Regions from separate parts of the Pseudoalteromonas sp. RWi3 genome, predicted to be linked through region 2. Evidence: predicted binding sites of a transcription regulator. Region 2 holds the regulator's gene; each other region holds the start of a gene.
What was found. Region 2 encodes sigma-54, which starts transcription at its own class of promoters, with help from an activator protein. Its sites were predicted from a motif close to GTTGGCACGNNNNTNGNNT; they were not measured.
Positions count from the first base shown of each region.

Region 1: ACFI4Z_RS08685 (PspA/IM30 family protein) is a predicted target of sigma-54. The motif match lies at 6,675-6,693, and genes of this name have one in related genera.
Region 3: ACFI4Z_RS17000 (EF-hand domain-containing protein) is a predicted target of sigma-54. The motif match lies at 4,619-4,637, and genes of this name have one in related genera.

Region 1 is NZ_JBHNYL010000005.1:5,600-13,747, reverse strand. Features, by position in the region: gene ACFI4Z_RS08725 (bifunctional diguanylate cyclase/phosphodiesterase) at 1-1,435, opposite strand, end outside; gene ACFI4Z_RS08720 (SRPBCC family protein) at 1,719-2,126, shown strand; gene ACFI4Z_RS08715 (TIGR03899 family protein) at 2,128-3,015, shown strand; gene ACFI4Z_RS08710 (TIGR04219 family outer membrane beta-barrel protein) at 3,034-3,795, opposite strand; gene ACFI4Z_RS08705 (DUF2333 family protein) at 3,799-4,785, opposite strand; gene ACFI4Z_RS08700 (copper chaperone PCu(A)C) at 4,794-5,312, opposite strand; gene ACFI4Z_RS08695 (hypothetical protein) at 5,411-5,737, opposite strand; gene ACFI4Z_RS08690 (PspC domain-containing protein) at 5,750-5,953, opposite strand; gene ACFI4Z_RS08685 (PspA/IM30 family protein) at 5,966-6,634, opposite strand; gene dusA (tRNA dihydrouridine(20/20a) synthase DusA) at 6,871-7,881, opposite strand; gene ACFI4Z_RS08675 (ATP-binding protein) at 8,121-8,148, opposite strand, start outside.
Region 2 is NZ_JBHNYL010000011.1:36,061-44,208, forward strand. Features, by position in the region: gene ACFI4Z_RS13955 (calcium/sodium antiporter) at 1-919, shown strand, start outside; gene ACFI4Z_RS13960 (KpsF/GutQ family sugar-phosphate isomerase) at 942-1,913, shown strand; gene kdsC (3-deoxy-manno-octulosonate-8-phosphatase KdsC) at 1,914-2,465, shown strand; gene lptC (LPS export ABC transporter periplasmic protein LptC) at 2,462-3,016, shown strand; gene lptA (lipopolysaccharide transport periplasmic protein LptA) at 3,006-3,539, shown strand; gene lptB (LPS export ABC transporter ATP-binding protein) at 3,536-4,261, shown strand; gene ACFI4Z_RS13985 (RNA polymerase factor sigma-54) at 4,330-5,826, shown strand; gene hpf (ribosome hibernation promoting factor) at 5,856-6,143, shown strand; gene ptsN (PTS IIA-like nitrogen regulatory protein PtsN) at 6,148-6,600, shown strand; gene rapZ (RNase adapter RapZ) at 6,621-7,463, shown strand; gene ACFI4Z_RS14005 (HPr family phosphocarrier protein) at 7,485-7,757, shown strand; gene mgtE (magnesium transporter) at 7,868-8,148, shown strand, end outside.
Region 3 is NZ_JBHNYL010000018.1:39,792-47,939, reverse strand. Features, by position in the region: gene trkA (Trk system potassium transporter TrkA) at 1-701, shown strand, start outside; gene ACFI4Z_RS17025 (TonB-dependent siderophore receptor) at 876-3,026, shown strand; gene ACFI4Z_RS17020 (EF-hand domain-containing protein) at 3,117-3,332, opposite strand; gene ACFI4Z_RS17015 (EF-hand domain-containing protein) at 3,401-3,613, opposite strand; gene ACFI4Z_RS17010 (EF-hand domain-containing protein) at 3,750-3,962, opposite strand; gene ACFI4Z_RS17005 (EF-hand domain-containing protein) at 4,040-4,252, opposite strand; gene ACFI4Z_RS17000 (EF-hand domain-containing protein) at 4,330-4,542, opposite strand; gene ACFI4Z_RS16995 (flagellar brake domain-containing protein) at 5,131-5,811, opposite strand; gene ACFI4Z_RS16990 (TrkH family potassium uptake protein) at 5,881-7,332, opposite strand; gene ACFI4Z_RS16985 (YigZ family protein) at 7,383-7,997, opposite strand; gene pepQ (Xaa-Pro dipeptidase) at 8,067-8,148, opposite strand, start outside.

The DNA.
Region 1 (8,148 bases), on a different contig from region 2:
GCCACGCCATTTTCTCTTCCATGTCTGGTGTGTAATAAACGGCTGAATTACGCTTATCTTTTTTGGCCTGATTTAATGCAATGTAAGCGAGTTTTAACGTTTGTATGCCGGTTGTTTGAAAATCTTTTTGTTCACATAGCCCCGCTTTAAATTCAATCGGCAATAGGTGCTCTGCAACGAGGAAAGGTAAGGTTAAATTATCAAATAGCTCAGTCTCATCAAACTCATTTTGAGCAATCAAAAAACCAAAAACATCTGCACCAATACGAGACAGCAATTGAGCCGTTGGATACTCTTGCTGAAGACGTTCGACAATCGCTATAAGTAAATGGTTACCAACCTCTTGGCCTAATCCGTTATTGATATCTGAAAAGTGAGCTACATCAATTAATACAAAAACATGCGCGTTGTTATTAACCCTGTGATATTTTTCTACTTGCTCAATAAAATGCGTTCTATTTGAAAGCCCAGTTAAGGTATCTTTAAATGCAGCATCTCTGAGGCGGTTAAATAACCGAACGTTATCAAGCCCAACACTCACATTTGTTAAAAAAATCTCAGCAAATTGGAGCTGTTCAATATTAGGCTTTGATGCGTATTCCAAAAAAATGGCTGCTTGACGATTTTTACTTTTTAAAAGAAATGTCCCATCGTGATCTGTGTATTGATGCTCTAACTGTTCAAAGCATTTTTGTACTTGCAGAATCACTCTACCATTATCTAATTGCTCAACGCCTTGACCAAAAAAATCGCTGTACTCTTGGCAGCCTCCTAATACTTGAATACGATTCGTATCATCTAGCGAACCACACACAATGCCTTGCGCCTCGCAATCAAGAATGACTGATAACTGCTTAATAACCGCCATAGTAAATGCTTTTATATCAGTAAAGCCTAAAATAGCTTTAGACGCTGAAAGAATATTATTCAGCGCTTGTCCTTGATATTCTAATTTACAAATTTGTTCGTAGGAGCGGATGGCAGTCACTAAAGAGGTCACCAGTTTACTGCGAGTTAGTTCTGTTTTTGTTTTGTAATCATTAATATCGTATTCGCGTATGACTTGCTCTTCTGGGGCATAACCGGGTTGCCCGGTTCGTAAAATGATACGCACTGAATGATTTTGAAGCGTTTCTCTAATGTGCTTAACGGCATTTAAACCCGCATCATCGGACTCCATTACAACATCTAATAATATAACCGAAATATTGGGTGTATTACTTAACACCTCGATAGCTTCAGCTGCTGAATATGCATGATGAAAGCGCAGTATCCGCCCCCAAAACTCAACGCCTGAAAGAGCAAGCTTAGTCACTGAATGAATTTCAGGATCATCATCAACTATCAATACATCCCAAAACCTCGTAGAGGCGCTTTGCGAAGAAGCTTCTTCCTCATGATCAAAAAACAAAAAGTCACTGTGCTTAGACGACATTATAAATCCTTCAGTTTAAATACAGTGTGCAACAGCTATTTTAAATTTAAATGATGTCTTATTTAATATAGATGAATGACACATTACGTATTATAGTCAATGAATAACACCTTGTTGTACTTGAAATCAAATTATATTTTAAGGATTAAGCATTAAGATCATACAAACATTAATTCAACTGATATTTATTCTCTGTTTAACCCTATTAGTCATTGGGTTACTACTGCCTCAGCAGTATAAGGTTACTCAAAAGCTAGATATCAAAGCGAATAAAGAATTGATAATGCCATATATTACTGACCTTTCAAACTGGAGGACTTGGTCTCCTTGGGAGAAGCTTGATCCCAGTATTCAATTTGAGATTGCAAAGCCAAGCTCAGGCGTCGGCGCACATCAATTTTGGCAAAGTAAATGGGGCACGGGTGAAATGACAATCACCAGCATTACTGACACTTCCATTAATTTTAATATTCTTTTTAATAATGAACATATTGTTAGTGGGTCTTTCAACTTTACTCAAGCGCAAGCGCATACAGTTCTCTCGTGTAAGTTGATTGGTGAAGTCACTACGCCAATTGTAGGGGGGTATTTTGCACTTTTCAGCCAATATATTTTAAACAATACTGTAGCACTTGGACTTAATAACTTAAGTACAACAGTGCAACTGAAAATCAAGGATGATAAGAATTAATATGACTGTCAAAGCTTCACAAGCAAAAATTAATTTAGCTAATATCATTGAATCTAAGCTAGGCTATGCCATCGTTAAGAGTAGCGCTCCTCGCGCCTCAGTGCAAAATGAGAGCTATGATGCGCAAGGCCGCTCACCTGTTCCCTTTAGGATTAACAGCAAAGACTCTGTATTTACTCGCGCTCAAAATAGACAGCAGCGCTTACTAATAAACCAGCAACAAAATATTGAAGCAATTATGGCAATGGCCGTTAACTTTTGCCCAGATGTAACAAGTAATGGTCAACCTGATAGTGACTGGGTAGAACGCTTTATTGCATTATGTGAAGACACCTCAAATGAGTCAATGCAAAAATTATGGGCTAAAATACTCGCCGGAGAAACGGTTGCACCAGGGACTTTTTCAATCAAAAGCTTGCAAACTCTTAAGCAAATGACACAAAGAGAAGCTGATGCATTACAAAAGTGTACCGCGCTTTGTGGTTACAACGAAAAGGACGACAGTCATTTAATTTTACTCGGCTTTTATAAAAAACCATCTATATTTGATCTTTTACGCAAAGGGAATAAAGTCTCGCTTAATTTAGGTAGAGCGGGGATCAGTTTTCCAGATATATTGACCTTAATGGATATTGGCCTTATATACCGCAAAGAAATAGAGTCTGGAGTACTTAAAGCAGGCCAAGAACTGAACTTAACTTTTTTAAACCAAAAAGCAATGCTGAAACCAAAAAGCAACGATCTAGTTTTAAGCTACTATAAATTTACCCAAACTGGCGATGAGCTAAGAAAGCTAATAAATATACCTATAAATAAAGGCTATAAACAATTATTAAGCAGTGCGTTAGATGAGGAGTTTGATGTAACGTGGCACACACTTAAAAAGTAGTGCCACGCAAAATAATGCTTAGAAGTGGACTTGAATGCCAGCAAATGGACCTGAAGCATCAATGTCTGTGTATAGATCATCAATATCATCAAGCTCTAGAGTCATTTGGCGGTAACCTGCTTTAATCGCCACATCCACTGCTAAGTTATCAATTAACTCCCAAGCAATACCAGCTTGATAGTCTTGTACTTTGCTATCATCAATAGCTAATAAGCTGCCCTCAAAGAAGACACTTAAACCTGTAAGCGGTAAGCCAACTTCAGCACGTCCGTAAGCAAGTGGAACAAAGCCTGAAAAATCAATATTCTCACTTTTTGTTTGACCATTATCAGTGCCTGTTACAGTAATGTCACCATCAAACTGCTTTGCATTCAGACCTAAATCAATTGATATAAGGTCGTTATCAAAAATTTCGTAGTACAGAATATAATCAACGTGTGACAAATCACTTACCGTTGTTGCTGTCGTGTTTGTAGTAAAAGTAGAGCCGCCAAACTCAAAAGTACCATTTAACGTGGTTGAACCATTTAGTTCTAACTCTGTGTACTTTAGTTTAACATTTGGTACCAACGGCACTGGATGCTCTAATGCTGCGTAATAACTGATGAATGTTTCATCTTCAAAATTAAAATTTTGCATGTTACCACTATCAGCAAAGCTACCAGAGTTATCTGATTGCCACCCATCTGCACCAATATACAGACCTAATAAAGTGTCAGCCTGAGCTGCTGGTGCTAAACATGCCATAGAAAGGGCAGCTGCTAAACAATACTTTTTCATTTTTTATCCTTGCGCTAAAAGTTCGCTAAGTTCAATTAGAGCCGCGTTGGCCCGAGATATATAATTTGCCATTACCAATGAGTGATTTGCCACTAAGCCAAAACCATTACCATTTAAAATCACCGGACTCCAAACAGTTTCTTGAGTTGCTTCTAACTCACGAATAATTTGTTGTAAGCTAACGCGCGCATTTTTCTTTTCCAACACATCAGCAAAATCATATTCTACAGCTTGCAAAAAGTGCAATAAAGCCCAAGTTGCACCTCGAGACTCATAGAAAACGTCATCAATTTCCCACCATGAGGTTTTTACTTGATTTTGTAATGGGGTATATGTTGCTTGATGTGCTTCTTTATCGCCCGCTAGATCAGTGTTGAGGCGCTCTTGACCAACACTAGCACTCAATCGTTGACTTAGGCTACCAAGGCGTTTTTCAGCTTCTTTTAACCAGCCACGAAGATTATCTGCACGAGCATAAAACTGACTCTGACGATTACTTTGGTCTGCAATTTGCGTACGGTAAAGAATTAAAAAATCGATCCCTTTTTGATACTCACTTTCAGCACTTGGCCAAGCCCATGCTTCAGAACTGATGTTAAATTGCGGTTGTGCTTTTTTTAAAGATTCATGTTCGGTAGATTGAGATTGTGAGCGACTAAAATCTTTACGCATCGATAGTGCAAGATCACGGGACATCTCTAAAGCTCCGAACTCCCAAGCTGGCATATTATCCATAAAAACACTTGGCGGCATCATATCATTAGATAAGTAACCACCTGACTTATTCAATAATGTGCTTGTCACATTAATTAACGATGACGTTGTCGCATAACCAGTAACGAGTTTCTCACCTCGCTCTTGTGCTTGCTGCTTTGCATAAGTAACGACATTGACGCGTTCAGGTTCAACACTCCAATACACCGCTAATGCATAAAACAAGATAAATATTAGTACCAAGACACCAATAATTTTCCCTTTATGTTGTGACATTAAGCCTCCTAATGATGCTTGTGATTGTTATCAGATTGCGACGCTTGTTTAACTTGGCTCTCTAAAGATACCACTTTAGCTTGAGTAAAAACTCGGTTTCCGTCATTAAAATATAGCGTGAGTTTTAATTCTTGCCCGACTTTTAACGGTTCAATTGGCTCAAAAGCCATTAAATGGTATCCACCTGGCTTAAAGTCAATTTGTTGATGTGCTTTTATCACTAATGAATCGACTTGCTGCATTTTCATTACGCCATCAACATGAGTATGTTCATGAACTTCAACACGCCCTAAACTTTCTATACTTGCTTTAGTAAGTTGAATCGACTTTTCACCGTGGTTCGCAATACTTAAATAACCCACTGTCGATTCACTAGCTGGTAAAAAAGCCCTTATTTGCGCATTGTTAACAATAATCTGACTATCTGTTTCATGATGATGCTCTGAATGAGCTTGAGCACATACTGAATATAAACTCATGCCAATAATAGTCGATAACACTAATGGCAATAATGGTTTAAAAGTCATTTCGTTCCTTGTTAATAAATCATTCTTTAGACTAAATTTAGCATATTTGCGGAAAAATAGTCAGTAATATTAGTGATTCAACACCATATTGCGCCACTCTATTGCGCGGCTTTTTTATTATCAGCTATTAGCCAACACAAACAAACGATCAATATTAGCGGCCATGCTATAACTACAGATCCAAATAACAGAGCTAAGATCACACCAATGCAAACTATTACCCCAGCCCCCAACAAACCCGCACTAAGCAATGCAATAGCAGCGATAGCTACAATAATAGCTACAAGCACACCAAATAATTCAATACCAACCCAGCTCAAGTCTGCAATAATTAAAGGCAGCTGCCATGAATCAAACTGCACTATTTCAAATGGACTCCACGTTATAAGTACGATGAGTAATAAGCACGCTGCAATAAATTTCATGACACTCCCCCACTATACTTCACTATCTAAACAAAAATGTGCGGCAAGGTAGCCACCACCTATAAACAATGGAAACTGAATTAAAAGTAAGATAGTCACTAAGCGCGTTGCCCATATAGGAAAATCAAAACGACGAGCAAAGCCACTACAGACACCTGAAATCTTTTTATTTAATGGATCTTTCTTCCAACGTGTTTGGTTATTGTATGTATTCATTTTTATTTACTCCTATGCACTTTGTTTTAGGCTAGCTTTAAGCGCTGCAAGCTCTTTATCGAGAGCCTCATCTTTAACTAGGGCGTCGATTTGCTCTGCTGTGCTATTAGCACATTTGGTAATATCGTATGCTTCAACTTGAGATTCAATTGACTCAACACGACGCTCAATCACGTCAAAACGAGATAGTGCATCTGCAATTTTGTTACTATTAAGCTGGTGATTCACTCGCTCCCTTGCAGCAACTACATTGTGTTTCTTTTGATAACTAGCAAGCTTTGCTTTTGCTTCAGTTAACTTATTTTGCAATCGCTGGGCATCATCTTGTAACGTCGCCAGAGAATCAGCTAACTTAGTGAGTTCAGGCTCTATCGCCGCCAACTCAATAGACACATTTTGTTTCTCTTTTAATGCGGCGGTGGCTAAATCATCACGGCCTTTCTCGACGGCGATTTCAGCCTTAGCTTGCCAATCAGCAATGCGAGCTTGTTTATTTTTTTGCTCCCGCTTTAACGTCTTTTCCTCGCATAAAAGAGCGGCGGCTGTTGAACGACATTCATCCAGCGTTTCTTGCATTTGCTGAATCAGTAGAGCGAGTAGTTTTTCTGGATCTTCGGCTTTATCTAATACCGATACTAAATTTGATTGAATGAGATCTGTTACGCGGTTTACTAAGCCCATGATTTTCTCCTATTGAATATGGGTGATTACCACTAAGAGATTCCAAGACTTGTGCCAAGTTAAATAAAAATTAATTTATACTATTAATTTCAATTAGTTAATATTGATATTAAAAAAAAGAAAGATGACTAGAGAATGAATGAAAAAGTTAAATTAACTAAAAAATGAATATTTTGACTAACTTTTAGGATCAAAAAAACCGCTAAAAAGCGGCTTTATTCGTATTCAATAAAAAACTATTCAGGAACAAAGCTGAGCGCTTTATCCATCACTGATAAATCAGCCTGCTTGCCATGTCCATTTTCAGATAAATGACGACGGAACCCCCTCGCGCCTGGCTGACCTTGAAAAATGCCCAGCATATGGCGTGCAACATGCCAAAAATTTGCACCTTGCTGCATCTCTAACTCAATATAGTCATACATTGAGCGTACTACGTCATGGCGAGATAAAGTGAAGGGTTGCTCATTATAAATGGCTTCATCAACTTCGCTAAGAATAAACGGGTTACTATACGCTTCACGGCCGATCATTATACCGTCAACATACTCGAGGTGTGTTTGACTATCAGCAATTGTCTTTACACCACCATTGAGGCTTAAGTGCAGCTGAGGGTAATCTTTTTTTAGCTGATAAACACGCGGGTAATCAAGAGGAGGAACTTCACGATTTTCTTTAGGACTTAAGCCCTTTAACCACGCTTTACGTGCGTGAATAATAAAATCATCGCAGCCAACCTTATGGCTTGCTTCAATCAACTCACATAAAAACTCATATGAATCTTGTTCATCTATACCTATGCGTGTTTTAACCGTTACTGGTATATCCACCTCGGCCTTCATGGCAGCAACACACTCTGCGACCAGTTGCGGTTCGCCCATTAAACACGCACCAAAACGCCCGTTTTGAACACGATCTGACGGACAGCCCACGTTTAGGTTTATTTCATTATAACCACGCTCACCGGCAAGCTTTGCACATTTTGCCAATGCTTCAGGGTCAGAACCACCTAACTGTAAAGCAACTGGACCTTCATGTTGATTAAAATGAAGGTAATCACCACGGCCAAATAATATAGCGCCAGTGGTCACCATTTCCGTGTACAAAACTGTGTGTTTAGTCATCTTACGATGAAATGTGCGACAATGACGATCTGTCCAATCAAGCATTGGGGCTACGGAAAAGCGTCTAAACTCTGAATCTTGTGGTTTTGCTGGACTAGAGTCCGAGGTTACTTTAATACTCATACTACCTTAATCGCTCTGAATGACCCTGCACTGCTTTAATTGTGCTAACACCCAAAAATTGAGCGCCATTGGCTATATTTATTATCAAGCACACAACATTATGCATAGTAACTAAATGTGTGACTTACTAAACTTGTTATCGCGATTATACACGTCCATAACAAAATATTCAGTGAAAGAGTGCCAATGTTAGCCTAAGAACTAAAGGTTTTTTTATTAACGATATAAGGTTGCATCATTCAATGCTGCTGGTTGTTGAGCTCTTTC
Region 2 (8,148 bases):
CGCAGATCGCTTTGTATATGGCGCCGCAGCGCTGGCAAAAAACTTTGGCGTACCTACTTTAATTGTTGGTTTAACCGTTGTCGCTATGGGCTCCTCTGCACCAGAAATGATGGTCTCAGCTTCTGCAGCACTTGCGGGTAAAACCGACACTGCCGTTGGTAATGCCGTTGGATCAAATATCACTAATATTTTATTAGTACTAGGTATTACAGCACTTCTTCGTCCTCTTTTGGTGTCATCGACAACACTAAAGCGTGAAATGCCACTTGTATTAATCGTTTCTTTGGGCGCATGGTATGTTTTCTCTGACAACTACTTTTCATTTGCCGAAGGTTTAGCATTATTAATCGCTTTTATTGTGTTTATCGCCGGACTAATCATCATTTCTATTCGTGACAAAAACCAAGCTGATGACCCTTTTGTAAGTGAAGCATGTGAAGATGTGCCAGATAACGTGCCAACTAAAAACGCCTTTTTCTGGCTCGTGGTAGGCATGATATTACTGCCCTTAAGTTCACATTTTTTAGTTGGGTCTGCTGTTGATATCGCAAAATATTTTGGCCTCAGTGACCTTGTTATTGGTTTAACAATTATTGCTATTGGCACAAGCTTACCTGAATTAGCAGCCTGTATAGCCGGGGTGTTAAAAAATGAAGATGACCTTGCATTAGGCAACATTGTTGGCTCAAATATATTTAACATATTAGCTGTTTTGCCTTTGGCAGGTATTATAAACCCATCAATCATAGACCCTTCAGCAGCAAACCGTGACGCACTCATAATGATTGGTGCTACACTCGCGTTAATCGCTATGTCGCTAAGTATTAAAGGGACTCAGCGAATAAATAGAATTGAAGGTGGTTTACTGCTCGCTGCATTTGTAGCGTACCAAGGTTATATTTTTAGCCAAGTAGCTTAATGCCAACATAAATGGATAATAAATGACGCAGTTAAATTTTATTGAGCAAGGTAAGCGCGTACTCACAATTGAGCGCCAAGCACTTGATGATATTATTCAGTATCTAGATGATAGCTTTAATAAAGCATGCCAATTAATGTTTCAATGCCAAGGGCGAATAATTGTTGTTGGTATGGGCAAGTCGGGTCATATTGGTAACAAAATTGCTGCAACACTTGCAAGCACTGGTACCCCAGCTTTTTTTGTTCACCCGGGCGAAGCAAGCCACGGCGATTTAGGTATGATCACTCAAAATGATGTCGTTATGCTTATATCAAACTCCGGCGAAACCAGCGAAGTGCTTAATATTATTCCTGTTATCAAGCGCATAGGGGCTAAAATTGTTGCTATGACAGGTAACCCAAGCTCTTCGATGGCAAAATGGGCGGATGCGCATGTTTGTATAAAAGTATCACAAGAAGCCTGTCCGCTTGGGTTAGCCCCTACAGCAAGCACAACTGCCACACTTGCTATGGGTGATGCTATTGCAGTTGCTTTACTTGAAACCAGAGGCTTTACCGCGGATGACTTTGCGCTTTCTCATCCTGGCGGAAGTTTAGGCAAACGTTTGTTACTGTGCTTGAAAGATTTGATGCACGATGGTGATGCAACGCCTATCATTAAAGATAACCAGCGCATAAAAGATGCCTTGATAGAAATGTCAGCCAAAGGACTAGGTATGACCGCTGTTGTGAATGAAGCTGGACAACTAACAGGGCTATTTACCGATGGTGATTTACGCAGAATTTTAGAACAACGTATTGATATTCATAACACCCTAATCAGTGAGGTTATGACGCGTTCATGTACCACAGCGACAGCCGATATGCTTGCCGCTGAAGCGCTAAACATCATGGAACGTAAACGAATAAATGGCCTTATTGTTATTGATGATAACCAACACCCTATTGGTGCACTTAATATGCAAGACTTGCTAAAAGCAGGAGTTTTATAAATGCAGTTTGCTGATTTATATCAACCACTAAGTAAAGATACCCAGACCCGCGCTAAAAAAGTAAAGCTACTAATCTGCGATATTGATGGTGTTTTTTCTGATGGCCGAATTTACCTTGGTAACCAAGGCGAAGAATTAAAAGCCTTTAACACTAAAGACGGCTTTGGTATTAAAGCTTTAATAAAAAGTGGTATTGAAGTGGCAGTGATTACAGGGCGTCATTCACACATTGTTCAGCAGCGAATGACTAGTCTAACTGTTAAGCATATTTATCAAGGCCAAGAGAATAAATTACAAGCCTATCAAGAGTTAAAAGATACATTGGCTTTAACTGATGATGAAATTGCTTACATTGGTGATGATGGCCCTGATTTACCTGTAATGGAACAAGTTGGTTTTGCTGTAGCGGTTAATGACGCTCACCCGTTGATAAAACGAATAGCACATTACACAACCATGCTACCGGGTGGGTTTGGTGCGGTCAGAGAGCTTACTGATTTACTGATGCTTGAAAATGGCCTACCGCTGACGAGTACAGGGACTAGCTCATGAATAGTGCGCGTTTAATTTTAAGCGTACTATTTATAGGCTGTATGGTTTGGCTTTGGTATCCATACTTTAACCAATCTAACACACAGCAGCTCGTTGAAGAGGATATTATTGCAAAACCTGATTACACAGCTGTCGCATTAAAACAAACAGCCTTTGACGAGCAAGGAAAAATAAGCCACAAAGTAACTGCTGCAAAAATGGAACTATATCAGCAGTTAGGGTTTACTTACTTTGAAGAGCCTATTTTTACTTTATATAATCAAGAGCAAATGTGGCAGATTAATGCAGCTGAGGCCACATTATATGAAAATAACCAGCTGATTTTAGAAGGCAATGTGACGGCAATTAACCTTACAGAAAATGCCATGATAGATCATATTAATGCCGATAACATCCAGGTTGATATTGAGCTACAAACCATGAGTTCAGAACAACCTGTAGAGTTAGTCGGGCCTGATTTAAAAATTACTGGGCGTGGACTAAAAGCCGATTTAAAAGCCGAAGTAATTGAATTAATTAACCATACGCGAACCATATATTATGACCAATAAACTTGCCCAAATGCTTGTAATTCCAAGCCTATTCATTGCTTACTCAAGTGTTGCGCAAAGTGAACTTCCCGCTGCAAACCAAGTATCAATAAGTGCCGATAAACAGCAAGCACAGCTAAAATCTAATGTCGGTATTTTTGAATCGAACGTAGAAATAATCCATGGCGCACGGCGCATTACTGCTGACCGCTTAGAAGTACATAAACGCGACAAGTTAGGTGAGAATAAGCAACTGCTTATTGCAACAGGCAGTCCAGCTTATTTCGAAGAAAAACAAGATGACGGTTCAATCATGAGTGCCAGCGCAAACGAAGTTCGTTACGATGTAGCTGAACGTTACTTAACCCTAATTGGTGATGCCCAGGTTACTCAAGCAGGTCAAAAGATCAATGCTAAAAGCATCTCTTACGACATGGAGCAGCAACTAATTAGTGCGCAAAAAGATGAAAACTCAGATGACCGCGTACATACTATTTTAGTGCCCATCGAAAATAAAAAAGCAAAGTCAAAAGGTCAGCCATGAGTACGTTAAAAGCTGAATTTTTAGCTAAAAGCTATAAAGGCCGCCAAGTTGTAAAGAGTGTGGGTTTAGAAGTAAGTGCAGGAAGCATTGTCGGTTTACTAGGCCCAAATGGTGCAGGTAAAACGACCACTTTTTATATGATTGTTGGTTTAGTACCGAGCGACAAAGGCAAAATAAGCATTGATGATAACGACATTACATTACTGCCTATGCATAGCCGTGCACGATTAGGTATTGGTTATTTACCGCAAGAGTCATCTATTTTTCGTAAATTAACGGTTTATCAAAACTTGATGGCGATATTAGAAACACGAAACGATTTAAATAAGCAAGGCCGAGAACAAGCTCTGGATGGCCTGCTGGATGAATTTAGCATACAACACATTCGCGATAGCCAAGGTATGGCGTTATCAGGTGGTGAACGCCGCCGAGTTGAAATTGCACGCGCATTAGCCGCAAACCCTAAATTTATTTTATTAGATGAGCCTTTTGCTGGTGTTGATCCAATTTCAGTGTTAGATATAAAGAAAATAATTGAACACCTTAAAAACCGAGGCATCGGGGTGTTGATTACAGATCATAATGTACGAGAAACCCTTGATGTTTGTGAAAAAGCCTACATTGTTTCTCATGGTGAGCTAATTGCTTCAGGCACTCCTGAACATGTGCTTGCCGACCAAACAGTACGCGATGTTTATCTGGGTGAGCAATTTAGGCTATAAACCAACGTTCAGCTAACTATCTGCTAAACTTAATTCTGATTACATAATAAAAGGATTGTTAAAGATAAATGAGGCAATCACTCCAGCTGCGCATGGGCCAGCAATTGACAATGACACCTCAGTTACAACAAGCTATTCGTTTGTTGCAACTCAGTACATTGGATCTACAACAAGAAATTCAGGAAGCACTCGACAGTAATCCTTTACTAGAAGTTGAGGAGCATGAATTTAGTGATGAAACTGCAGGCAAAAATGAGCAAAAACAAGACACTGATGAAGTAACAGTCAGTGCATCTGCTGATGAAACACCAAGTGAATACGAACAAGAAAGTAGTGAAGCACTCAGTAAAGAAACTGTCAGCGACGAAATGGCCATGGATGTAACATGGGATGAGTACATGAGCGCTGCGCCTTCTAGCTCATCAGGACCAATGCCTGAAGATGAGTCTATTTACCAAGGTGCTTCCACTGAAACGCTGCATGAATACATTATGTGGCAGCTACAATTAACGCCATTTAGCCCGACCGATGAAGCCATAGCCATTGCTATTGTTGAAGCGATTGATGAATCGGGTATTTTAACATTGAGCTGCGAAGACATTGTTGAAAGTTTAAACAAAGATAATAACGAAGAAGAAATAGAACTTGATGAAGTTCAAGCTGTTTTAAAACGCATCCAATTGTTTGATCCAATAGGGATTGCCGCACGCAGCTTACAAGAGTGTTTATGTATACAACTGAATCAATTCGACCCTGCAACGCCATGGCTTGCAGAGACTAAAATGATTTTAACCGAGCATATCGATCTTTTAGCAAGTCGTGACTATCGCACTTTGATGAAAAAGACTAAGCTTAAAGAAGATGAGCTAAAAGAAGTCATGACACTGATACACAGCTTGAACCCTAAGCCCGCAGATACTATTGTGCGCGAAGAGTCTGAGTATGTTATCCCTGATGTTTCAGTGAAAAAAGTTAAAGGGCGCTGGATGGTGGAATTAAATCCAGAAAGCATGCCTAAAATTAGAGTGAACAGCCAGTATGCCGCCATGTCTCGCTCAGTAAAATCGAGCAGTGACAGTCAGTTTATTCGTTCGCATCTGCAAGAAGCAAAATGGTTTATTAAAAGCTTAGAAAGCCGTAATGAAACATTACTCAAAGTAACTAATTGTATAGTGAAACAGCAGCAAGGTTTTTTTGAACACGGCCCCGAAGCTATGCGCCCGATGGTACTAAATGATGTAGCAGAAATGGTCGAGATGCATGAGTCAACTATCTCACGCGTAACAACTCAAAAGTATATGCATACACCACGTGGTATTTTTGAGTTGAAGTACTTTTTCTCTAGTCACGTAAGCACCGAAAATGGCGGGGAATGCTCTTCTACAGCTATCCGTGCATTGATCAAAAAGCTTATTAGCGCAGAAAACTCAGCGAAACCATTGAGTGATAGTAAAATTGCAGATATATTGGCTGAGCAAGGTATCAAAGTAGCTAGACGCACAATTGCAAAATATCGTGAGTCTCTAGCTATTCCACCGTCAAATCAAAGAAAGAGTTTGATTTAAGGCGTAAAAAACAAAGAAGGAAAATGCTTATGCAAATTAACTTAACTGGTCGCCACGTAGAAATTACCGATTCACTTAGAGACTATGTACACAATAAGTTTGCGAAGCTTGAAAGGCACTTTGATAGTATTAATAATGTACATGTGATTCTTGACGTAGAAAAATTAAGTCAAAAAGCAGAAGCCACAATACATGTTAGCGGTGCTGATTTATTTGCTTCAACTGAACATCAAGATATGTATGCTGCGATTGACGGACTGATTGATAAATTAGACCGCCAAGTAATAAAACACAAAGAGAAGCACGCTCGACACTAATACTATGAAATTAAGTTCACTTACTTCTGAGGACTGCAGTAAAGCTGCGGTCCTTTTTAATAGCAAAAAACGAATTCTAGAATTTATTAGCCAATTGGCTCATGAAAAGCTTCCTCACCTCACACAGCAAGAGATCCTTAACGCATTATTAAATCGGGAAAAGCTTGGTAGCACAGGCATAGGTCGAGGTATTGCTATACCACATGGTCGCATGAGTGGCGCACAATCTCCTCTAGCATTAATCTTAGTGAGTGAAACCCCCATTAACTTTGATGCAATTGATAATCGTCCTGTCGATATTTTTGTAGCACTGATCGTACCTGATGGAGATTGCCAACTTCATTTGAAGACGTTAGCAACAATTGCTGATAAACTTAACGATAAAGAGTTTTGTAAACAACTACGTAGCGCAAAAACAGATCAGGATTTGTATCAAGTTATTGTTGAGCATTCATAAGAAAGTGAAGGAGAGGTTACATGGAATTGATTATTATCAGTGGGCGGTCTGGTTCAGGTAAATCCGTCGCGCTTCGCGTACTAGAAGATCTTGGCTATTACTGTGTTGATAATATTCCGGTCAATTTACTCCCTTCTTTAGTTCGAAGTGTGTCAGAGAATTACGATAAGATTGCAGTCAGTATTGATGTGCGTAATTTACCCAAAGAACAAGAAGAGTTCAACGACATCCTTGAGTATTTGCCTGGCTTTGCAAATCCAACTTTGTTTTATCTCGATAGTGATGATCAAACACTTATCAAACGCTTTTCTGAAACTCGTCGATTACACCCTCTTTCTATCGATAGTTTGCCGCTTGATTTGGCCATTAAACAAGAAAAAATATTACTTGATGTACTAATAACTCGCGCTGACTTTATCTTAGATACCACTGAGCTCAGTGTGCATCAGCTGGCCGAGTCGATCAGAGAAAAGATTTTAGGTAAAAAAGATAAAACACTGATCATAACATTTGAATCTTTTGGCTTTAAACACGGCATACCTAAACAAGCTGATTATGTTTTTGATGCACGCTTTTTACCTAACCCACATTGGGAACCGGAGTTAAAGCCCCTCACAGGTTTAGACCAGCCTGTAAAAGATTACTTAGCAAGCCACAGCATAGTGCAAAAATTTACTTGGCAAATTCAAACGTTTGTACAAACTTGGTTACCGCATTTAGAGCGAAACAACCGTAGCTATTTGACTATTGCTATAGGTTGTACCGGAGGGCAACACCGCTCGGTATATTTAGCGCAAACCATAGGTGAAAGCTTTGCAATGAGCCATAACAATGTAAAAATTCGCCATCGTGAGCAAGATTGATTTTAAATAGGCCTGTTGTATATGCGTTCAGAAGGTACTTTTTTAATTAGAAATAAATTAGGTTTGCACGCAAGGGCTGCAACGGTATTAGCTCAACTCGCCGTTAAATTTGATGCAACTATCACTCTTTTCCAAGATGATAAGCAAGCAGCAGGTGACAGTGTGTTGGCTTTAATGTTACTTGAAAGCAGCCAAGGTAAAGAAGTAAAAGTTGTGTGTGAAGGGCCTGATGCAGAGCCGGCCCTTAACTCTATTGGCGAACTGATAGAGCAACGCTTTCACGAGCATGAATAGTGCGTGGTCTGTCACTTAAAAGTGCGTTAAACTAACTATGCATATAAGAACTGTAATATATTATTAGTTTTTGACCTACCCTCAGAAATACACATGATATAAGGACACTAATGCCAGAAGCTTTTGAACAAGATTACCCACTACAACAACTAAAACAAGTGACTAAGTCACTTAATAGTGGTCAATTTGTTCAAGTTAGGCGCATGCTGGCAAAAACAGCGCCGTGTGATACAGCTCTTCTCCTTGAATCTTCCCCTCATAAAATAAGAACTCTACTATGGCAACTTGTTGATCCAGATGTCAGAGGTGATGTTTTAGAAGAACTTTCTGAAGACGTACGCCTTGGGATCATAGCCCAAATGGAGCCTGAGCATATTGCTGCGGCGACAGA
Region 3 (8,148 bases), on a different contig from region 2:
AAAAGCTTGAGCGCTCATACAAAAAAATTATGATCGCAGGTGGTGGTAATATTGGTGCAGGACTCGCCCGCTCGCTTGAAAAAAACCACAGTGTAAAACTGCTTGAACGCAGTAAGGAACGCGCCGAACAATTATCAGAATTACTCGACAACACCGTTGTATTTTGTGGTGACGCTTCAGATCAAGAGCTCCTCTCTGAAGAGCACATTGAACAAGTTGATGTATTTATCGCAGTAACAAATGATGATGAAGCAAACATAATGTCAGCCATGTTAGCAAAACGCATGGGGGCACAAAAAACCATGGTGCTAATACAGCGTGGTGCTTACGTTGATTTAGTACAAGGTGGCGAAATAGACATTGCGATATCGCCGCAGCAAGCCACAATCTCCGCATTGCTTACTCATGTACGCCGTGGTGACATTGTTAATGTTTATTCACTGCGTAAAGGTGCTGCAGAAGCAATTGAAGCGGTAGCCCATGGTGACGAACACACCTCCAAAGTTGTTGGTCGCGCTATTGCAGACATAAAACTCCCTGCTGGTACCACCATTGGCGCCATTGTACGAAACGACGATGTACTCATTGCCCACGACGATACCATCATCCATTCTGGCGACCACGTTATTATGTTCTTAATCGACAAGAAACATATCACTGTCGTTGAAAAACTATTCCAAGTTAGCGCCATTTTCTTGTAAACATTATTTGCCTTTGTGGGACGCACACCCAAAAAGGCAAATAGAAATCAATCTCAAAACCATTTACATAAATAGTTTAATCTATTACCCTCCTTGTGCCTTATTTTTAGACGGGCTTTCTTATATGGATAACTAATTCCATATCATCAATCTATAAAAAATGGACTTCTTCTGATGTTATATCCTGTATTAAAAACACCATTTTCCCTTACGTACTGCAGCGTCATTGGTATTTTATTTTCAACATTATCTCAATCAGTTACTGCAAAAGCACATGACGATATTGAGAAGCTAACCGTTGTCGGCGAAAAGCACGGCGGCTATAAAGTTGACTCCATGAACTCTGCAACAGGTCTTGATTTATCTCATTTAAAAACGCCGCAATCTGTTGTCGCTGTAACAAGTGAGTTTATGGCTGATCAACAACTTACTAGCGCTATTGACGCCATAACCAGCGTAACAGGCATTAACGCTAGAGAGGCTGATAATGGTAAGTTTTCTATATCAGCTCGCGGCATTAGTGTGACCAGCATTTTATATGACGGTATTGCCACCACTTATGATACTCGCTTTAACTATGGCGATAACCTTACTGATACAGCTATTTATGAGCGAGTAGAAATAGTGCGCGGTGCAACAGGATTAATGCTTGGTGCAGGTAATCCATCCGCAGCAATTAACTTAATACGAAAGCGCCCTACCGCAACTCAGCAAATCAACATTTCAGCCTCTGTAGGCTCATGGCAAAATTATCGCGGTGTTGTTGATGCATCAGGTAGCTTAAATAATAATGAGACAGTACGTGCTCGTGCGGTTATTGCATACCAAAATCAGCACTCATATCAAGATAGGTTTTCTCAAGATAAAACGACCTTATACGGTATAGTTGAAGCTGATTTAACCGATGATACACTGCTCACTATTGCTATTGATAATCAAAAAACAACACCTACAGGGACAATGTCTGGCGGTTTACCTATTTTTTATAGTGATGGTACACGCACTGACTATGATAGAGAAACATCAACAGCAACGAACTGGTCCTCTTCAACAACAAATGCGCTAAATAGCTTTATTCGCATTGATCATAACTTTAATGCCAACTGGCAACTTAGCGCTAGCTATATTTATGGTAACAACGATCTAGAATACGATGTATTTTGGGCAACTGGCCACCCTGACGCACAAACCAATATAGGTATGACACCAGGCTCATTAAATTTTATCGATGCCAAGCGAATTCAGCGTACCTATGAGATAGAGCTTACCGGTAGATTTAACTGGTTAGAGCAAAGTCACCAAATCATGTTTGGTTATAATAGCCAGGAGCAAGATTTTGCAACGCCCTACTTCCCAGGTCAAGAAGACGCAGAAATCATCGGAGACTTTACAGCCCCAAACTATGACTACCCAAAACCAACTTGGCAAACCACAGCCGCATATGGCTCTTATGGCACAACAGAGCAAAATGCTTTGTACTTTGCCTCACAACTTAATTTAACAAATGCATTCTCATTGATTTTAGGTAGCCGGTTAAATCAGTGGCAAACAAATCAAGACAACTTTGGTCGTGAACATGATTATGAATTAGATAACGAACTGATCAATTATTTAGGTGCCACTTATAGCTTGGCAAATAATTGGGCACTTTATGCTAACTACACCGATATATTCACCCCACAAAGTCGGGTCGATAAAAATGGCAATTACCTTGACCCAATTCAAGGTCAAAATTATGAGCTGGGTATCAAGGCCTCGTTATTGGACGAGCGTTTAGATATTGCACTATCGGGGTTTGAAATTCAGCAAGACAATGTGGGGGAATACACGGGTGAAACAATCCCTGAGACTCTCCAAGCAATTTACCAACCTATCGATGGTACAGTTACCCAAGGTATTGAGTTTGAACTTAATGGCACCTTGAGTGACCAGTGGGATGGCTACTTTGGTTACACTTACAGCGAAGGTGAGACACCTGAAGGTGATATTCTCAATACGACCAACCCAAAAAACCAGTTTAAGTTATTCACGACTTACAAATTAAACAACATCTTAGAAGGTTTAAAAATTGGTGCAGGCTATCGCTGGCAGAGCCGTAGTTATGATGAAGTAAAAAACCCTGTTCACGGTCAAGTTGAAGTGGAACAATCAAGTTATGGCATCGCAAGCCTTATGAGTAGTTATCAAATAAACTCACAAATGTCTGTTAGCTTAAATATTGATAATTTATTTGATAAAACCTACTACAACCAAATCGGTTTTTATAATCAGTACCGTTATGGCAGCCCCCGTAAGTTTGCTTTACAGTTTAACTATAATTTATAAACATAAAAAAGCAGCTTTGCCTATTTTATAAGGTAAAGCTGCTTTAACGTATATGAAGTGAAATTACCGTATTTTCTTTACCAAACAGTATTACTGTACTTTGGAGAACTCTTCCTTTGAAAGCTCACCATTTTGGTCAGTATCTAAAGCCGAAAAAATCTCAACTAGCTGTGCATTCACAGAGGCTTCTTTTTGGCTAATCGCGCCATCGCCATTAGTATCGAATGTGTCAAAGCTCACAGCAGCAAATGCTGCAGATGAAGAAGCAAGGGCGATAATAGCAAGTGCTGTATTAATATGTTTCATAATTTGTTTCCTAATCAAATAAAGGTAAGAAATCCTTTTCAAAGATCCATTGTGCGTAAAAATTCATATTAAGCTTCTGAAAACTCTTGTTTAGAAAGTTCACCATTGCCATCTTTATCAAGCTCGTTGAATTGGCTTGATAACGTTGCATCAACCGCTGCTTCGCTTTGGCTTATTACACCATTACCATCAACGTCTAAGGTATCAAAGTCTGTCACTGCAAACGCTGCTGATGAAGATGCAAGTGCGATTAGGGCTAATGTTTTAGTAAACTTTTTCATCTATGTATTCCTTCATTGTTTATTGAACTAGCTTTAGGCTTATATCCTTGCGCTTCTTTGTCATAGGTTCCTTGCCTATTTAGGTTGTCTTTGGCAACTCAGAATTATTACGCTAAAGCCTTTGAGTAGATTGTCATTAGGCGTTTTTGAACTCTTCTTTAGAAAGCTCACCATTGCCATCAGTGTCTAACTCAGCAAATTGGCTCATTAATTTTGCATCAACTGATGCTTCGCTTTGACTGATCGCGCCATTACCGTCTACGTCAAGCGTATCGAAATCAGTTGCAGCAAACGCTGCTGATGAAGATGCTAGTGCGATAAGTGCTAATGTTTTGTTTAATGTGTTCATAATAAAATTCCTTCAATCTCTGAATATTGCGTTAATTTAAAAACCGAAAATCCTTTTCTAACATCCTTGCGGCTCTATTAAGCCTTTGAGAATTCTTCTTTCGATAACTCGCCGTTACCATCAGTATCAAGCGTTTTAAACTGACTTATTAATTTTGCATCAACTGATGCTTCGCTTTGACTGATCGCGCCATTACCGTCTACGTCAAGCGTATCGAAATCAGTTGCAGCAAAAGCTGCTGATGAAGATGCTAGTGCGATAAGTGCTAATGTTTTGTTTAATGTGTTCATAATAAAATTCCTTCAATCTCTGAATATTGCGTTAATTTAAAAACCGAAAATCCTTTTCTAACATCCTTGCGGCTCTATTAAGCCTTTGAGAATTCTTCTTTCGATAACTCGCCGTTACCATCAGTATCAAGCGTTTTGAACTGACTCATTAATGCAGCGTCAACTGATGCTTCGCTTTGACTGATCGCGCCATTACCATCTACATCAAGCGTATCGAAATCGCTAGCTGCAAAGGCAGCTGAAGAAGAAGCAAGGGCAATAAGTGCTAATGTTTTGTTTAATGTGTTCATAATCAATCTTCCTTCAAAGTTTATGTACGTTGCGATTAAATACTTAATCACGTTTTCGTTTCGTTCGAACTAAGTATTACAACTTCAATGCCAACCTTGATAAAACAAATAAAAACAATAACTTGCGTGTTTTTTTGAACAAAACAGATATTAAAATAGTATTTTTTTGTTGCTTTTTAGCAACACACGTTACGGTGGAATATTTAAGGTTATAAAAATCAATAAGTTAAGATTAATAAAAAAGACACAAAGCCACTCTAAACAAGATTATTAGTGTTTGTTTTTGTTAAAAAGGGATAAACCTATGCTGAACAGGTTTTAGAGGAGAATATTTTAAAAAATAAAAAACAATTTAATATATTGATTTATAGATACTTTAAATAAAAACAAACATTTTTCATTTTGTTGTGGGGATTTTATTTGGGGAAAGCTGAATTTGTTGCAAATAAGCGAAATAAGGCCAAACGAATAAACGTAAATTGCTGTGATTTACCGTGCCATATAGTTATTCCCATAAACTACCAATAATCATACTTATGTAAAATAACTCCCTCGCTACTGTGTTAAATAGCGAAGGCTAATCGCTTTTTATATTAAGGACTCTAAAATAGATAAATCGATTAAATGGTCTTTCATAAATTTGTCCATTTCATCTTCACTCACTATTAGTTGAATACCCAATAGAGTGTCATCGGCCAAACTGCGAACACTGCAAATCAGCCCTGAAAACTCATTCACTTCGTTATCTCTTTCATCGAGTAATATTTTGCAAGGAGTGTCTTTAAGTTTACTCAGGTCGTCTTCACTTTTAAGGGCAAACATTACTCCGGTGATTGATACGTCTTTTATGACTCCTTTCAATTTGTGTTCATCGCTGAGCTGAATTGTTGCAGGTAATAACGTGGGTATGCGGGTTTGAGATCGCAAACTAAATAATTGAACTTGGTCTGGAAAATGTAAAAAGATGAGTCGTTTAGGGTGAGAAGAAACTGACATAACTTTCTGACGAAACGCAATTACCTGCCCACCGCCACTTTCAAGCACAGCACGCACAATAATAACCGTACCATCTTTGAGGTATTCGCCTGCATTGCCTAATCGCCGAGGTGATGGGTAATTCAGCACAACAAAGTGGTCGTTGAGTAACCCTACAAACTCTGTTTTCAGGCGTTTACTTTTAGTCGGCGTAAGTATTTCAATATCCACTAAGGTACCTGCGGTTATAAACGCAAGTTTCTCTAGATTGTGTAATTGCTTTGTTTCAGGCATTTCCTTTGACCATTTTTAAATATTAATTAGCTATATAAATAGCGATAAACAGATAGCTTAAAGGCTGCGTTAACCACGCCAAAACGTGGGCGTAAACAGTACCAGCAAGGTAAAAATCTCTAACCGGCCAAATACCATTGCAATGGTAAGTAGCCATTTTGCCGTGTCACTCACTGCGCCGTAATGACTTGCTACTTCCCCCAAACCAGGGCCTAAGTTATTTAAACAAGCAGCAGTGGCTGAGAACGCAGTTATGTTATCCATGCCCGTTCCCATTAGAGCTAACATGATAATAACGAATACAAGCGCATAAGCAGAGAAGAACCCCCAAACAGCTTCGACCACTTTATCGGGTAGTGCCTTTCTACCTAGCTTGATAGAATAAATTGCACGCGGATGAACAAGACGATTGAGTTCTCGTACACCTTGTAAGTATAGCAGGAATACACGAACGACTTTCATACCACCACCTGTGGAGCCCGCACATCCCCCTATAAAGCTTGAAAAGATTAATAGTATAGGTAAAAACAGTGGCCAAGCTGAAAAGTTATCTGTTGCAAAGCCTGCAGTAGTACTCATCGATACTGCTTGGAATAAAGCCTGATCTAAGGTTTCATCACCATCAGCATAAATATTATTTGATGATAAAACGGTAAAACAAATGACCACCAGCGCAAGTTGTATAAACAAAAATACTTTAAATTCAGGGTCGCGAATATACACAGCAATATTACGACTTGAGACAGCTGCATAGTGCAAAGTAAAGTTGATTGCTGCGATGATTAGAAAGACGACGCAAATAAAGTTTATTAACGGGCTATCAAAGTGCCCAATAGAGGCATCGTATGTTGAGAAGCCTCCTATCGCGATTGTAGAAAATGCATGGCAAATAGCATCAAACCAATCCATCCCCGCAGTCCAGTAAGCGACTGAACAGCTGGCAGTCAAAAATACATAAATATACCAAAGATGTTTTGCCGTATCTGCGATACGCGGCGTCATTTTAGAGTCTTTTACCGGCCCTGGAGTCTCTGCACGATAAAGCTGCATGCCACCAACTCCAAGCATTGGTAGTACAGCCACCGCTAGTACGATGATCCCCATACCGCCAAGCCACTGTAATTGTTGACGATAAAACAATACCGATTTGGGTAAATACTCAATTCCCGTTAATACGGTCGCCCCTGTGGTTGTAAGTCCCGAAAAGGCTTCAAATACCGCATCAGCTAACGACAGGTTAGGTTCACTTAGAAAAATAAGAGGAATGGAAGCGAACGCCCCCAGTACCAGCCAAAACAAGACAACAATTAAAAAGCCCTCGCGTGCTTTTAAATCTCCATCCTCCTGCCTATTTGGGTAATAAGCCATTAAGCCAATAACAACACTGAAAATAAACGCTAAGACGAAAGGGACACCGCCACCATCTTTGTAAATAAGCGATACAACCGCAGGAGGCACCATTGTTATACTAAACAGTACGACAAGTTGGCCTAGGATTTTTATTATGGTACGAAATTGCATTGAGCCATCGCTTTTATTTTAAGATATCGTTATTAACTATTGTTATTGTCTTACTCTTTGATCTTTAACTCAACCGCGCCATGGCTCAAATCATAAATATCTTTAATCGCTTGAGCAGCTTCACGGCTATCTATAGTAATAACCCATTCAATATTAGCAGTAAATTGCTTTTCGATATCAAGTACCTGATATTTTGTTTTTAATAATTGCTCAATAGCACCTTGAATACTGTAATCACTAAAACCGATAAGTTCTACACTGGGCACTTTTACTACAGTATTAAGCTGCGCCAAGGCATTATTAAGTGAGCCACCATAGGCGCGCACCAATCCGCCAGTCCCTAACTTTATGCCCCCAAAATAACGTGTAACGACCGCAGTTACTTCACCTAAACCTGAGCCAACTAAAACGTTTAGCATTGGTTTCCCTGCGGTCCCATTAGGCTCTCCATCATCTGAAAAGCCATATACATGACTGCCTCCAGGGTTACCTGCTACATGAGCCCAACAGTTATGCCGTGCATCTGCGTATTTTTCTTCAATGCTTTTTATAAATGCTTTTGCTGCAGCTAAATCCGGAGTGTGGGCAATATGCACAATAAAGGTGCTTTTTTTTATTTCTTCTTGATGAAATACATCGGCTGCGGGGTACTTATATTCTGACATACTTTATTTAACCCAATATTCAACCAAAAAAAGGGGGCCAAAAGGCCCCTTCTATCGCTGATTTATCACTTAAGCTAAGTGTAAATCACGCGTCATATTCTCTAAGCTGTCTTCGTGTACGATAATATTATCTTCGATACGAATGCCGCCA